Regions from separate parts of the Burkholderia sp. BCC1977 genome, predicted to be linked through region 1. Evidence: riboswitches for the same ligand, from Rfam matches in the RefSeq annotation. Region 1 holds a riboswitch; the other holds the start of a gene.

Region 1 (7,321 bases):
CGCGACATGCATGAAGAAGAACGCGACGAGCAGCGACATCGCCCAGAAATGCACGACGCGCGCGTTGTCGTAACCGCCGAACAGTTCGCGCAGCAGCGGAAACTGCACCGACTTCCAGATCGTGAGCCCGGACAGCACCAGCACGATCAGATCGACGATCGCGACCAGGTACGCGGCACGTTGCACCGCGTTGTAGACGCTCAAATCGTCGTGCGCGAGCCGGCCGCGCAACGCGGCGCGCACGTCGCGCCACACGGACGCCGGCGTGACGGGCAGCATCTTGCGCGCGAGGCGCCCGGTCGCGATCGACATCGTCAGGTAGAACAGCCCGTTGCCGACGAGCAGCCACATCGCCGCGAAATGCCATTGCAGCGCGCCGCCGAGCCAGCCGCCGAGCGTGATGCCGTGCGGAAACACGAACGGCGGATAGATCGGCGACGCATCGTAGATGCGCCAGCCGGACAGCACCATCAGGATGGCCGCGAGCGCGTTGAGCCAGTGGCTCATGCGCACCCACAGCGGATGGATCGGGCGCGCGGGCGGCGTGGCGGCCGCGCGCCCGGTGGCGGGAACGGTTTGCATGATGAAGACTCCCGGAACGCGTCGACGAGACGAGACGAGATGAGACAAAACGAGACGCGGGCGGGCGGCCGTCGTCCAGCACACGCGCCGGCCGCGCGCCCTGCCCGGCTCCGTCAGTTCGACGGCGCCATCTTGTCGCCCGACGGCTTGCCCATCTCGTCGTGCGACATCGCGTCCTTCTTCATCGCATGCTTCTTCATGGCGCCCTTCTTCATCGCGCCATCCTTCGCCATCGCATCGTGGCCCATTGCATCCTTCGCCATCGCGTCGTGGCCCATCGCGTCCTTCGACATCGACGAACCGTTTTGCGACATCGCATCGTTCTGCGCATACGCACCCGTTGCGAGCGTGGCGAAAGCAGCGACGCAGGCGGCGATCAGTACGTTTTTCATGACATCTCTCCAAAACATGGTTTTAAGGAGCCGAATAGACGGACGACGTCGCGGGAAATGACAGCCGCTGCGGAATTATTTTTTTGAGGTCGCGCGAAGGCGCGCCATGTTGCACCGCGTTTGCCCCGCCTCGCCGCTGTCGGCCGAGCCATGGGGCCGTGCGGCGGCGACGCGCGCTGCCATTTCGACGGGCCATCGTACCGCCCGCCATGCTGCGGCCGCACCGGGGCAGCCGATCCTCTCCCGGTTGAAACCGCCGCCAAGCCAGTGTATCGTGTGCGCTGCTAACGCGGGGGTCCTGCAATGCGCTCGGTCAAACAACCGGCATTGCGGGTGAGAAATACCCTTTGAACCTGATCTGGATAATGCCAGCGCAGGGAAGCGTACGGATTTCGCCGCCATCCTTCTGACGAAATCCGCCGCCTCACCAAGCCTCGTCTCCTGCTTAGCTCGAGCCCCACATTCGTCAAGGGCTCCGGGCAAGCGCCGCAGCGCCTGTCCGGCGCTCACACAGGAGATTGCATGAACGCCAATCCGAAGTTTCTGTCTGCCGACGCCCACGTCGATGCCGCCGCCGTCGCGCCGCTGCCCAATTCGCGAAAGGTTTATGTAACCGGCTCGCAGCCCGACATCCGGGTGCCGATGCGTGAAATCACGCAGGCCGACACCCCGACCGGCTTCGGCGGCGAAAAGAATCCGCCGATCTACGTGTACGACACGTCGGGCCCCTACACCGATCCGGACGCGAAGATCGACATCCGCGCGGGCCTGCCCGCGCTGCGCCAGCGCTGGATCGAAGCGCGCGGCGACACCGAAGTGCTCGACGGCCTGTCGAGCCGGTACGGCCTCGAGCGCGCGGCCGACCCGGCCACCGCCGACCTGCGGTTCCCGGGCCTGCACCGCAACCCGCGCCGCGCACAGTCCGGCAAGAACGTCACGCAGATGCACTACGCGCGCCAGGGCATCATCACGCCGGAGATGGAATACATCGCGATCCGCGAGAACCAGCGCCGCGCCGAGTACATCGAGAGCCTGAAGTCGAGCGGCCCGAACGGCGCGAAGCTCGCCGCGATGATGGGCCGCCAGCACCCGGGCCAGGCGTTCGGCGCCGCGGCCTTCGGCGCGAACGCGCTCGCCGAGATCACCCCCGAGTTCGTGCGCGACGAAATCGCGCGCGGCCGCGCGATCATCCCCGCGAACATCAACCACCCGGAATCCGAGCCGATGATCATCGGCCGCAACTTCCTCGTGAAGATCAACGCGAACATCGGCAACTCGGCCGTCACGTCGTCGATCGGCGAGGAAGTCGACAAGATGACGTGGGCGATCCGCTGGGGCGGCGACACGGTGATGGACCTGTCGACCGGCAAGCACATCCATGAAACGCGCGAGTGGATCATCCGCAACAGCCCGGTGCCGATCGGCACGGTGCCGATCTACCAGGCGCTCGAAAAGGTCAACGGCAAGGCCGAGGACCTGACCTGGGAAATCTTCCGCGACACGCTGATCGAACAGGCCGAGCAAGGCGTCGACTACTTCACGATCCACGCGGGCGTACGCCTGCAGTACGTGCCGCTCACCGCGAACCGGATGACGGGCATCGTGTCGCGCGGCGGCTCGATCATGGCGAAGTGGTGCCTCGCGCATCACAAGGAAAGCTTCCTGTACGAACACTTCGAAGAGATCTGCGAGATCATGAAGGCGTACGACGTGAGCTTCTCGCTCGGCGACGGCCTGCGTCCCGGCTCGATCTACGACGCGAACGACGAAGCGCAGCTCGGCGAGCTGAAGACGCTCGGCGAGCTCACGCAGATCGCGTGGAAGCACGACGTGCAGGTGATGATCGAAGGCCCCGGCCACGTGCCGATGCAGTTGATCAAGGAGAACATGGATCTCCAGCTCGACTGGTGCAAGGAAGCGCCGTTCTACACGCTCGGGCCGCTGACCACCGACATCGCACCGGGCTACGACCACATCACGTCCGGCATCGGCGCCGCGATGATCGGCTGGTTCGGCACCGCGATGCTGTGCTACGTGACGCCGAAGGAACACCTCGGGCTGCCGAACAAGGACGACGTGAAGGAAGGGATCATCACGTACAAGCTCGCCGCGCACGCGGCCGACCTCGCCAAGGGCCACCCCGGCGCGCAGGTGCGCGACAACGCACTGTCGAAGGCACGTTTCGAGTTCCGCTGGGAAGACCAGTTCAACATCGGCCTCGATCCGGACAAGGCACGCGAATTCCACGACGAGACGCTGCCGAAGGATTCGGCGAAGGTCGCGCACTTCTGCTCGATGTGCGGCCCGCACTTCTGCTCGATGAAGATCACGCAGGACGTGCGCGAGTTCGCGGCGCAGCAGGGCGTGTCGGAAAGCGAAGCGCTGAAGAAGGGGATGGAAGTCAAGGCGGTCGAGTTCGTGAAGACCGGCGCCGAGATCTATCACCGTCAGTAAGTCGCCAAGCGAACGCGGCGGTCCGCACGGACCGCATCGTGGCGCACCGCACCAGGCCCGCTTTCGAGCGGGCTTTTTTGCGTGCCCGCGCATGCCTTGTGCCTGCCGGCGCAAGGGAAACAATTGATTACGAAACCGTCCGAGCCTTAACAAGTCCTTACAGCAGCCCCGCAGGACGGCAGGTAGATTGGGTTCATGCACGGCCGCCATGCGGCCGTGCGACCTCCGTTCACTACCACAAGGACAACGATCATGAATGCTTCGATTCGGCGTTTTGGGGTATGCGCGCTGCTCGTCGCGACGGTGGCCAGCCTCTCGGCCTGCGATTCGATGACTCGACGCCAGCGCGATACGGCAATCGGTGCGGGTGTCGGCGGCGTCGCCGGCGCGGCGATCGGCGGCAACGCGCTGTCGACGCTGGGCGGCGCGGCAGCCGGCGGCATCATCGGCAACCAGGTCGGCAAGTAAGCCGGCCCGGTGCCCGCCTGCCGCGCGACGCGCGGCACGTTTCGACCAGACGGCGTTTCCGCGGTGCGGAAGCGCCGTTTTCGCATCCGGCGGCGGCGTTCGCCGGGCGTGCCGGATCCATCTGCGGAAATGATCCGTTACCGTTTTGCGCACCTTGTCATCGCCGCGCGGCCTAAGCTTAAGCATCTGCCGATTGCCGGCGCCGCCGGAGAATCATCATGAACAGGACCCTCGTCGCCGCGGCGCTCGCGTGCGCGACACTCGCCGGCTGTTACTACCCTTACGGCTACTATCCGTCCGGCTATTACGCGGCGGCGCCGGTGCAGCCCGCGCCCGTGTATGTCGACCCCGGCCCCGCGTACTACTATCCGGCCCCCGCCTATGCCCCGGCATGGGGAGGTTACTGGGGCCCCGCGCTGTCGCTGAACTTCGGCTTCGGCGGACGCGGACGCGGCGGCTGGCACCATCACTGAACGGAAGCACCGGCCGCCCGGCCGGTTCGCCCCCGCGGCGAACGGATTTCCCGTTTCTTGCCGCTTCTTTCCGTTTCTTGCGCGTCTTTCCGTTTCTTGCCGTTTCATCCGATCGTGAAACGACGGCGCGGAAACGGGGTGTAAGATTCATCACATCCCGTCCCCTCGCCCGCCACGCCCGATGTCGCCCAAGAACGCCCTTCTGCTGACCGTCCTCGCCGCCCTGTGGGGCGCGTCGTTCCTGTTCATCCGGATCGGCGTCGCCGACTTCGGCGTCGCACCGCTGATGGCGCTGCGAGTCGGTATCGGCGCACTGTTCCTGACAGGCCTCGCGCTCACGCGCTTCAAGCCGGCCGACCTCCGTGCGCGGCTGCGCCAGCACGCGTGGCCATTGTTCGTCGTCGGCGTACTGAACTCGGGCGCACCGTTCTGCCTGTTCGCCTTTGCCGAACTGACGCTGTCGGCCGGCGTGACGTCGGTGATCAACGCGACGACGCCGCTGTGGGGTGCGCTGGTCGCCTACCTGTGGCTGAAGGACAAGCTGTCGCTGCCGCGCGCGCTCGGCCTCGTGATCGGCTTTGCCGGCGTGCTCACGCTCGTATGGGATCAGATCGCCAACGCACACGGCAGCACCGGCGCCAGCGCGACCGCGCTGGCCGCCGTCGCCGCGCTCGGCGCGACGCTGCTGTACGGCATCGCGGCCAACTATACGAAGCGCAAGCTCAGCGGCGTCGATCCGCTCGTCAACGCGACCGGCAGCATGATCGGCTCGACCGTGCTGCTGCTGCCGTTCGCGATCGCGACCTGGCCGGCCGCAGCCATCAGCTCGCATGCGTGGGGCGCCGTGCTCGCGCTCGGCATCGCCTGCACGGGCATCGCGTATTTCATCTTCTTCTACCTGATCGCGCATGTCGGCCCGGCCCGCGCGATTACCGTGACGTTCGTGATTCCGGTGTTCGGCCTGCTGTGGGGCGCGCTGTTCCTCGGCGAACATGTGTCGGTCGTGATGATCGAAGGCTGCGCGATCGTGCTCGTCGGCACCGCGCTTGCGACCGGCGTGATCAAGCGGATTCCCGGGCTTCGCCCGCGCGGCGGCGAAGCGGCCTGAGCGGCGGGCACCGCCGGCACCCCGCCCATGCGGGTTGCCCGCGACGCGCCGGCCGCCGATCCGCGCGCGTCGCCCATCGACCGGTGCGCGACGGCGCATGCCGTTTTTCACCTGATGCCGATGGCCCCGCGCGATAGCGCAGCCGCCCGGCTTTCCCCCGTTTTCCTGCTCTCCCGCATTGTTCGCACGCAATGCACGCGGCACACGCGGCGCTGTCGCCGCATGCACGACCGGCGCCCTTGCGTGTCGCGCGCGTCCGGGCGGACAGCCCCGTCCGGACGTCGGTGTAGCGTTTGCGTCTGGAGTTACCCTGATACGCGCGCCACGCCATTCCCGTTACACTCGTAGCACTCATCCGCAGAAGGCGGTTACGATGCGCCACGTTCGTTCGCGTCCACTTGTGCGTGCGACGGCTTCTGCGTGGCGCGCACGATACCGCCCCCCCGATCGCCCCAGGGCACCGTTGACATGAAGCCCTCCCGCGACCTCTCGCTCGATTCCCTGCTCGAACGCCTCACGCCGACGCCCAGCGGCTGGATCGCCACGTATCGCGACACGACGCTGCGCAGCGTGTTTCAACCCGTGCTGTCGATCACGCACAAGCGCGTGGTCGGCTATGAAGCGCTGCTGCGCGTCGTGGAAGAGAACGGCACGCTGGTTTCGCCGGTCGCGCTGTTCGACAAGACGCGCGCCGCTGCCGATGCGTTGCTGCTCGACCGGCTCGCCCGCTGCCTGCATACGGCCAACTTCGTCACGCAAGGCATCGGCGACGGCTGGCTGTTCCTGAACGTGACGCCGCGCGTGCTCGATTCCGGCCTCGTGCAGCGCGAGTTCGTCGAGGCGCTGTGCCGTCATTTCGCGCTGCCGCCAAACCGCATCGTGCTGGAAGTCGTCGAACAGCCGTCGCGCGACGAAGCCGCGCTCGCCCGCACGATCGACATGATCCAGCATCGCGACTTCCTGATCGCGATCGACGATTTCGGCACCGGGTTCTCGAATTTCGACCGCGTGTGGCGTGCACGGCCCGATATCGTCAAGCTCGATCGATCGCTCGTCGAGCGCGCGACCTGGTCGGCCGAGGATCGCCGGATCATGCACCACCTGGTATCGATGCTCCACCAGGCCGGCGCGATGGTGCTCGCCGAGGGTGTCGAAAGCGACGACGCGCTGCAGGCGCTGATGGAGGCCGATATCGATTTCGTCCAGGGCTTCCAGTTCGGCCAACCCGATGCATCGATCGCGCACGCGAGCGCCGCGGCGCCCGCGATGCTCGACGCCGCGTGGCGACGCTTCATCGCCCACCGGCATACGCCGGCGATCGCCGAGCAGCCGGGCTTCGATGCGATCGAGCGGCTCGTGCTCGCCGGCGCGGCCGCGTTTTCCGCGAGCGGCAACCTGCAGGACGCCGCGCAGCGCGTCTTCACGGTACCGGCCGCGCGCCGCGTGTTCGTCACGGACGAGATCGGCGAACAGTTCCTGCCGTCGATCGGCGCGCGCCCCGAGGACGGCCAGGCGAGCGCCACGCGGCTCGCGCCGCTGTTCCCGGAAACGCATAGCAACTGGTCGCGGCGCCCGTACTTCCAGCGCGCGATCGCGGCACCGGGGCGCGTCGCGCTGATGGGCCCGCACTTCTCGCTGACCGAAGGCCGCGACTGCTATACGGCGGCCGTCGCGATTCGCGCGCAAAGCCGCCTCGTCGTGTTCTGCGTCGACTTCGTGCTCGACAGCGCCGGCACCGTGATGCGGTAGCAGGCGCGGCGGCCCGGCTCCGCCCGCCATGCCGGCCGGTTCGACCCGCCGTCAGTCGGTCACCTTCCCTCTTCCGGACTTCACCACGCTGCGGC
Region 2 (7,321 bases), on a different contig from region 1:
GGGAACGGATACTGGCCGTCGACATCGATCGTCACCAGCGCCTGGTACGTGTTGGGGTCGAAGCCGATCGCCTTCACGCGGCCGACCACGACGCCCGCGCTCTTCACGGCCGCGCGCGGCTTCAGCCCGCCGATGTTGTCGAATTTCATCCTCACCGAGTAGGTCGGCTGAAACGACAGCGAGCTCATGTTGCCGACCTTGAGCGCCAGGAACAGCACCGCAAGGAAGCCCACCACCACGAACAGGCCGACCCAGAAGTCGAGAGCAGTCTTTTTCATCGTCATCCCAAAATTTGGCTTGGCTGAGGCTTAGCTGAACATCAGCGCGGTCAGCAGGAAATCGAGGCCGAGTACGGCGAGCGACGCGAACACGACCGTCTTGGTCGTCGCGCGCGACACGCCCTCGGGCGTGGGCTTCGCTTCATACCCTTGAAACAGTGCAATGAAGGTCACGGCGAACCCGAACACGATGCTCTTGATCACACCGTTGCCGACGTCGGCCCATACCTGGACCCCGCCCTGCATCTGCGACCAGAACGCGCCCGGATCGACGCCGATCAGCACGACGCCGACGAAATAACCGCCGAGCACGCCGACCGCGTTGAAGATCGCGGCGAGCAGCGGCATCGCGATGATCCCGGCCCACAGGCGCGGCGCGATCACCGTCTTGAGCGGGTCGACGGCCATCATCTCGAGCGCGGTGAGCTGCTCGCCGGCCTTCATCAGGCCGATCTCGGCCGTGAGCGACGTGCCCGCGCGGCCCGCGAACAGCAGCGCGGTCACGACCGGGCCGAGCTCGCGCACGAGCGACAGCGCGACCAGCAGGCCGAGCGCCTGCTCGGACCCGTAGCGATTCAGCGTGTAGTAGCCCTGCAGGCCGAGCACGAAGCCGACGAACAGGCCCGACACGGCAATGATCACGAACGAATAGTTGCCGAGGAAGTGGATCTGCTTCGTGACCAGCCGCGGCCGGCGCAGCAACGGGAAGAATTCCAGCACGAGGCGCACGAACAGCCGCGTGCCGTAGCCCGCGCGCTCGAGGCCGCCGATGACGTAACGTCCGATCGCGCTGATCATGCGCGCCCTCCGCCGAGCCCGAAATCCGCTGCCAGCGGCGGGCTCGTGTAATGAAATTTGAACGGGCCGTCCGGCGCGCCGTCGATGAACTGGCGCACGCTCGGGTCGGTCGACGCGCGCAGCTCGTCGGGCGTCCCCTGCGCGAGCACGCCGCCGTTGGCCAGAAAATACACGTAATCGGCGATCGCGAACGATTCCGGCACGTCGTGCGTGACGAGGATCGACGTCGCGCCGAGCGCCTCGTTCAGCGTGCGGATCAGGTTCGCGGTGATGCCGAGCGAGATCGGATCGAGGCCCGCGAACGGTTCGTCGTACATGATGAGCTGCGGGTCGAGCGCGATCGCCCGCGCGAGCGCGATGCGGCGCGCCATCCCGCCCGACACCTCGGACGGCATCAGGTCGCGCGCGCCGCGCAGGCCGACCGCGTTGAGCTTCATCAGCACGAGGTCGCGGATCAGGTCGTCAGGCAGGTCGGTGTGTTCGCGCAGCGCGAACGCGACGTTCTCGAACACCGACATGTCGGTGAACAGCGCGCCGAACTGGAACAGCATGCCCATCTTGCGGCGCAGCGCGTACAGGCCGTCGCGCGTCTGCGCGCCGACGTCGGCGCCGTCGAACAGCACCTGGCCGCGGCGTGCACGCACCAGGCCGCCGATCAGGCGCAGCACGGTCGTCTTGCCGCAACCCGACCCGCCCATGACGGCGACGACCTGGCCGCGCCCGAAGCGCATGTTCAGGTTCGACAGGACGAGGCGGTCGCCGTAGCCAAAGTCGACGTCGCGAAGTTCCAGCAGGGTCTCGGTAGGAGTGGGGCTCACGGAGCTGACAGTCCTTTTACGCAGAACGCCGAATTATAGGGCCTGCATTGGAATGATGTCGTGACGCCGTTCCGGGCCCTGCGGTCAATGATTGTCAAATTGTCGGGCAAAACATTGCTGCAACGCAACAATGGCCGCCCGATAATCGATCGCGCCCGTGACCGCACTGACGACCGCGACGCTGCCGACGCCCGTCGCCAGTACGTCCGGCAACGCGTCGAGCCCCACGCCGCCGATCGCGACGAGCGGCGCCCGCCCCCCCGCGAAGCGCGCATAGCGGGCGATCCGCGCCAGGCCCTGCGGCGGTGCCGCGACCGCCTTGGTCGCGGTCGCGTACACGGGGCCAAGCGCCAGATAGCTCGGGCGCTCGTGCAACGCCCGCAACATCTCGTAATAACCGTGGCTCGACAGTCCGAGCCGCAGGCCGGCGCGCGCGATCGCGGCCAGATCGGCCGTTTCCAGGTCTTCCTGCCCCAGATGTACGCCGTACGCACCCTCTTCTACCGCGATCTGCCAGTGATCGTTGATGAACACGCGCGCATCGGGATAGCGGCGCCCTGCCGCGACCGCACGCGCGACTTCCTGGCGCAACGTGTCCGGGCTCGCGTCCTTCACGCGCAGTTGCACGGTCCGCGCGCCGCAATCGAGCACGCGTTCGACCCATTCGGCATTCGGGACAACCGGATAAAGGCCGAGTTGCGCGGGGCACGGCGGGAATGCCGGCTCGGGCGCGGCGGCCAGGCCGGCGACACGCGGAAACCGTGCGGCGTCGACCGGCCACGCATCGGCGTCGCGCGTTTCGTCGCCGTCGCGCCACGCCAGCGCGAGCACCAGCGCGTCGATCGGCGCGAAACCGCACTCGAGGAACGCCGCGAGCGCCGCGATCCAGTCGTCGGCAAGCGGATGCGCGGCTTCCAGCGCGTGTCGCACGCCCGCGGCATGCAGCGCAGCGCCCTGCTCGTCGAACTCGATCGCGACCGCGTCCGGCGATGCGGGGCGCGATGCGGCCGACGCGCGCGCCTGCGCGGCACGGTCGCCGGCCGACACGATCAGCACGTCGCCGTCGGCCGGCACGTCGGGCGCCGCGACGCACAGCCGCCACCGCGTCGAGCCGGCCGGCCAGTCGCCCAGGCGGGCGCGAATCCGCTCGGCCGCTTCGGCCAGCTCGTCGGCCGGCGGCCAGAAGGCATCGGCGAAGCGCGCGCTCATGCGCCGCCCCCGTCCTGGTGCCAGAACGGCATCCCGACGACCGGCGTGCTCGCATGCGCGGTCTCGCGCGCATCCATCGGCCCGGCGAGGTAGGCCGCACGGCCGGCCTCGACGCCCTGCGCGAACGCGCGCGCCATGATCTCCGGGTGCGTGGCCTGCGACACGGCCGTGTTCAGCAGCACGCCGTCGAAGCCCCATTCCATCACCTGGCATGCGTGCGACGGCACGCCCAGCCCCGCGTCGACGATCAGCGGCACGTCCGGCAGCCGCTCGCGCAGCACGCGCAGCCCGTACGGGTTCACGACGCCCTTGCCGGTGCCGATCGGCGCGCCCCAAGGCATCAGCGCCTCGCAACCGGCGTCGAGCAGGCGCCGGCCGATCACGAGATCCTCGGTGCAGTACGGCAGCACCTTGAAGCCGTCCTTGACCAGTTGCGCGGCCGCGTCGATCAGCCCGACCGGGTCGGGCTGCAGCGTGTAGTCGTCGCCGATCAGCTCGAGCTTGATCCAGTCGGTGCCGAAGACCTCGCGCGCCATGTGCGCGGTCGTCACCGCCTCGGCGACGGTCTGGCAGCCGGCCGTGTTCGGCAGCAGCGGCACCGCGTGACGCTTGAGCAGGTCGAAGAAGCCGGCCTCGGCGGTACCGCCGGTCATCTGGCGGCGCAGCGCGACCGTCACCATTCCGGGGCGCGACGCGGCGATCGAATCGGACAGCGACTGCAGCGACGGATAGCGCGACGTGCCGAGCAGCACGCGGCTTGCGAAGGTTTCGCCGTACAGCGTCAGCGCGTCGGCGGAAGTGAGGGACGTCATGTCGTTTTCCTGGAAGAGCGGGGGCGAACCGGCGGCGCTCAGCCGCCCGCGACGGGGTGCACCACGTCGAGCTTGTCGCCCGTCGCGAGCGCACGCGCCGCATGCTGCGTGCGCGCGACGAAATTGCCGTTCAGCGCGACCGCGTACGGCGGACGCGCGCCGTACGCGGCAAGCGCGTCGGCCACCGTCGCGCCGTCGGGCAGCGTCAGCGTCTGTTGGTTGATCTGGATATCCATGAGGCTTGATCGAATTCGGTCGGCGGCGCGCGTCAGGCCGGCTGGCGCGCGTCGTCGCGGTGATGAAGGAGCGTCGGCCAGCGCGCGGCATCGCGCCACGCGGCGAACGCGTCGGCATCGGCGAACGTGCCGCCGAGCGCCGCTTGCGCGAACGCGACCGCCGCCTGCGCGACTTCCGGCGCGATCATGAAGCCGTGCCGGTACAGGCCGTTGACGGCAAGCGTCGTCGCGCCATCCCAGATCACCGCCGGGCGGTGATCGGGCAGCGTCGGGCGACATTGCGCATTCAGTTCGAGGATGCGCGCCTCGCCGAACGCCGGGTGCACGGAAAACGCCGCGCTCAGCAGTTCGAGCGCCGAGCGCACGCTGACGGGCGACAGGTCCTCGCCCTCCACCTCGGTCGCGCCGATCACGTACAGGTCGTCCTGTTTCGGCGCGATGTACAGCGGGTAGCGCGGATGCAGCAGCCGCACGGGCCGCGTGAGCCCGATGCCGGGCGCACGCACGCGCGCGACTTCGCCGCGGATGCCGCGCAGCGCGGGCAGCGCGGATTTCGCGCCGAGCCCGCGGCAATCGATCGTGAAATGGGCGTCGGGCCGGTTCGCGTCGTCGATCGTCGCGTGCCAGTGCAGCTCGACGCCGCGTTGCGCGAGGCCCGCCGCGAGTGCGCGCAGCGCCTGCCGGTTGTCGAGCTGTCCTTCGCGCGGCAGCATCAGGCCGCGCGCGAAGCGCCCCGCGAGCGCGGGCTCGGCCGCGTCGACCTGCGCGCCGGCCAGCGCGACGAAGCCGCCGTCGAACAGCTCGGCCGGCGCGTTCGCGCGCACGCGCCGCTCGAACAGCGGCGCCTCCGCGCGATCCGCGTGATGCCAGACGACGAGCGTGCCGTGATGCTGGAAGAACACCGGTTCGGGCAGTTCCGCGAGCCATTGCGGCCAGCGCGCGAGCGATGCGGCGCCGAGCTCGGTGATCAGCAGCTCGGCACTCGCCGCCTCGGCGAGCGGCGCGAGCATCGCGGCCGCGACCCACGCGGCCGACTGCTCGCCGTCCGGGCCGCCGCGCTCGTACAGCGCGACGCGATGCCCGTCGCCCGCGAGCCGCCAGGCGATCAGGCGGCCGACGAGGCCGCCGCCGATTACCGCGAAATCCGGCCGGGAAGCGTGGAGGTTCATCGCGCGCCCTCCCCGCGAACCGCGCGGGCACGTTCGACGGACGTCGATGCACGCGCACCGTCCCGTGCGGACGCACGCGACAGCGGATCGGGAACAGCGCAAAAGACTGAAGATTGAGCGGTCATCATTCCTTCCGTAACGCGCAACGCGCGTACCCAAAAGGACGAAACCGGCAGCAAAGGCCGGCCGGGCGGGACTCGGGCGCTGACCATGTGGGATGGCAGCCAGCGCGGCCCGGCGGGATCAGAAACTTCCCTCGCCGGTATTACCCGGATCGGGTGCGAAGGGTCTTTCTCAGCCTCGCCGCGTCGCCCGGAACTGTCCGTCGGCCGCGCTCGAAGCACCCCTGTTTCGTCGTCGGCCATTAGACCATAAAAGCGGAAAGCGCCGCAAACTGTCCCCCTTGCGGCAAATTCGCCGTCGCGTCGCGCCGCTCTGGCACAATGCCCGCAGGCCGGCCGCGCAAGCGGCCGGTTGCCGCGTCACCGCCGGCCTTAAGTGCCGTTTAAGACGCGCGGGCCACCATCCGGACGCCCGCCGTCAGTCGGCACCTCGTCCCGGCATGCCGTATCGCGGCGCGCGGCCGGCTTCGCCCGGCCCGCGCGCCGGCTACTCATCAGGAAGCACATGACCCAATCGATCGATCCCGTCCGCTCCGCCTCCGACGCGCCGCAGGACGAGCGCCCGGTATCCGCATGGAGCCTCATCAAGCCCTACTGGGTGTCGTCCGAATGGAAAATCGCGTGGGGGCTGCTGGTCACGATCATCGCGATCAACCTCTGCGTGGTCTGGATCAACGTCAAGCTGAACAAGTGGAACGCGCAGTTCTACAACGCGCTGCAGTCGAAGGACGTCCACGACTTCCCGAACCTGCTGATGCAATTCTCCGCGCTCGCGTTCGGCTTCATCATCCTCGCGGTGTACGGCCGCTACCTGCGCCAGATGCTCGGGTTCCGCTGGCGCCAGTGGCTCACCGACCGGTTTCTCGACCAGTGGCTCGGCGATCGCGCGTTCTACCGGATCGAACGCGACCGCCTCGCCGACAACCCCGACCAGCGGATCACCGACGACCTCCAGTCGTTCGCGACGACGACGCTCGCGCTGTCGCTCGACCTGCTGTCGACGGTCGTCACGCTCGTGTCGTTCATCACGATCCTGTGGTCGCTCGCCGGCGCGCTGACGGTCTCGCTCGGCGCGACGCCGATCACGATCCCCGGCTACATGGTCTGGGCGGCGGCGCTGTACGCGGTGGTCGGCTCGCTGATCATCCAGAAGGTCGGCCACCCGCTCGTGTCGATCAACTACCAGCAGCAGCGCGTCGAGGCCGACTTCCGCTTCGGGCTGATCCGCGTGCGCGAGAACGCCGAGCAGATCGCGTTCTACGACGGCGAGAAAACCGAGACCGGCAACGCGCAGAGCCTGTTCATGCGCATTCGCGACAACTGGTGGCGCGTGATGAAGTACACGAAGCGCCTCACGTTCGTGCTGAGCTTCTACGGACAGATCGCGATCATCTTCCCGCTCGTCGTCGCGGCGCCGCGCTATTTCGCGGGCGCATTCTCGTTCGGCGTGTTGATGCAGATCTCGTCCGCGTTCGGCACCGTCAGCGATTCGTTCTCGTGGTTCATCAACAGTTACTCGACCCTCGTCGAATGGCGCGCGACCGTCAACCGTCTGCGTGAATTCAAGCGCGTGATGGGCACGTCGCACCTGAAGGAAAGCCTGTCGCCCGCGACCGAGCACGGCGGCATCAACCTGCACTACGTCGATGCCGCCAAGCTGTCGACGTCGTCGCTGAAGCTCGCGCTGCCGAACGGCAACACGCTCGCGGACATCGGCAACGTGACGATCGAACCCGGCTCGCGCTGGCTCGTGATCGGCAAGTCGGGTTCGGGCAAGAGCACGTTCATGCGCGCGCTCGCGGGCCTGTGGCCGTTCGGCGACGGCGCGATCGACGCGCCGGTCGGCGCGCGGATGATGTTCGTGCCGCAAACCAGCTAC

The links. Region 1 has a riboswitch for thiamine pyrophosphate ahead of thiC (phosphomethylpyrimidine synthase ThiC). Riboswitches for the same ligand answer to the same signal wherever they lie in the genome.
Region 2: it holds a riboswitch for thiamine pyrophosphate, as region 1 does, so the genes downstream of both, U5771_RS26210 (FAD-dependent oxidoreductase) here and thiC (phosphomethylpyrimidine synthase ThiC) in region 1, are expected to answer to the same signal.

Annotation. Positions count from the first base shown of each region.
Region 1 covers NZ_CAJPGQ010000021.1:40,772-48,092, reverse strand. The annotation lists gene U5771_RS18610 (cytochrome b/b6 domain-containing protein) at 1-582, opposite strand, end outside; gene U5771_RS18605 (pentapeptide MXKDX repeat protein) at 696-974, opposite strand; TPP riboswitch at 1,256-1,372, shown strand; gene thiC (phosphomethylpyrimidine synthase ThiC) at 1,497-3,428, shown strand; gene U5771_RS18595 (glycine zipper 2TM domain-containing protein) at 3,681-3,896, shown strand; gene U5771_RS18590 (hypothetical protein) at 4,115-4,369, shown strand; gene U5771_RS18585 (DMT family transporter) at 4,551-5,477, shown strand; gene U5771_RS18580 (EAL domain-containing protein) at 5,946-7,226, shown strand; gene arfB (alternative ribosome rescue aminoacyl-tRNA hydrolase ArfB) at 7,278-7,321, opposite strand, start outside.
Region 2 covers NZ_CAJPGQ010000038.1:28,770-36,090, reverse strand. The annotation lists gene mlaD (outer membrane lipid asymmetry maintenance protein MlaD) at 1-284, opposite strand, end outside; gene mlaE (lipid asymmetry maintenance ABC transporter permease subunit MlaE) at 309-1,076, opposite strand; gene U5771_RS26230 (ABC transporter ATP-binding protein) at 1,073-1,894, opposite strand; gene thiE (thiamine phosphate synthase) at 1,979-3,103, opposite strand; gene U5771_RS26220 (thiazole synthase) at 3,100-3,915, opposite strand; gene thiS (sulfur carrier protein ThiS) at 3,954-4,151, opposite strand; gene U5771_RS26210 (FAD-dependent oxidoreductase) at 4,184-5,320, opposite strand; TPP riboswitch at 5,555-5,678, opposite strand; gene U5771_RS26205 (ABC transporter ATP-binding protein/permease) at 5,948-7,321, shown strand, end outside.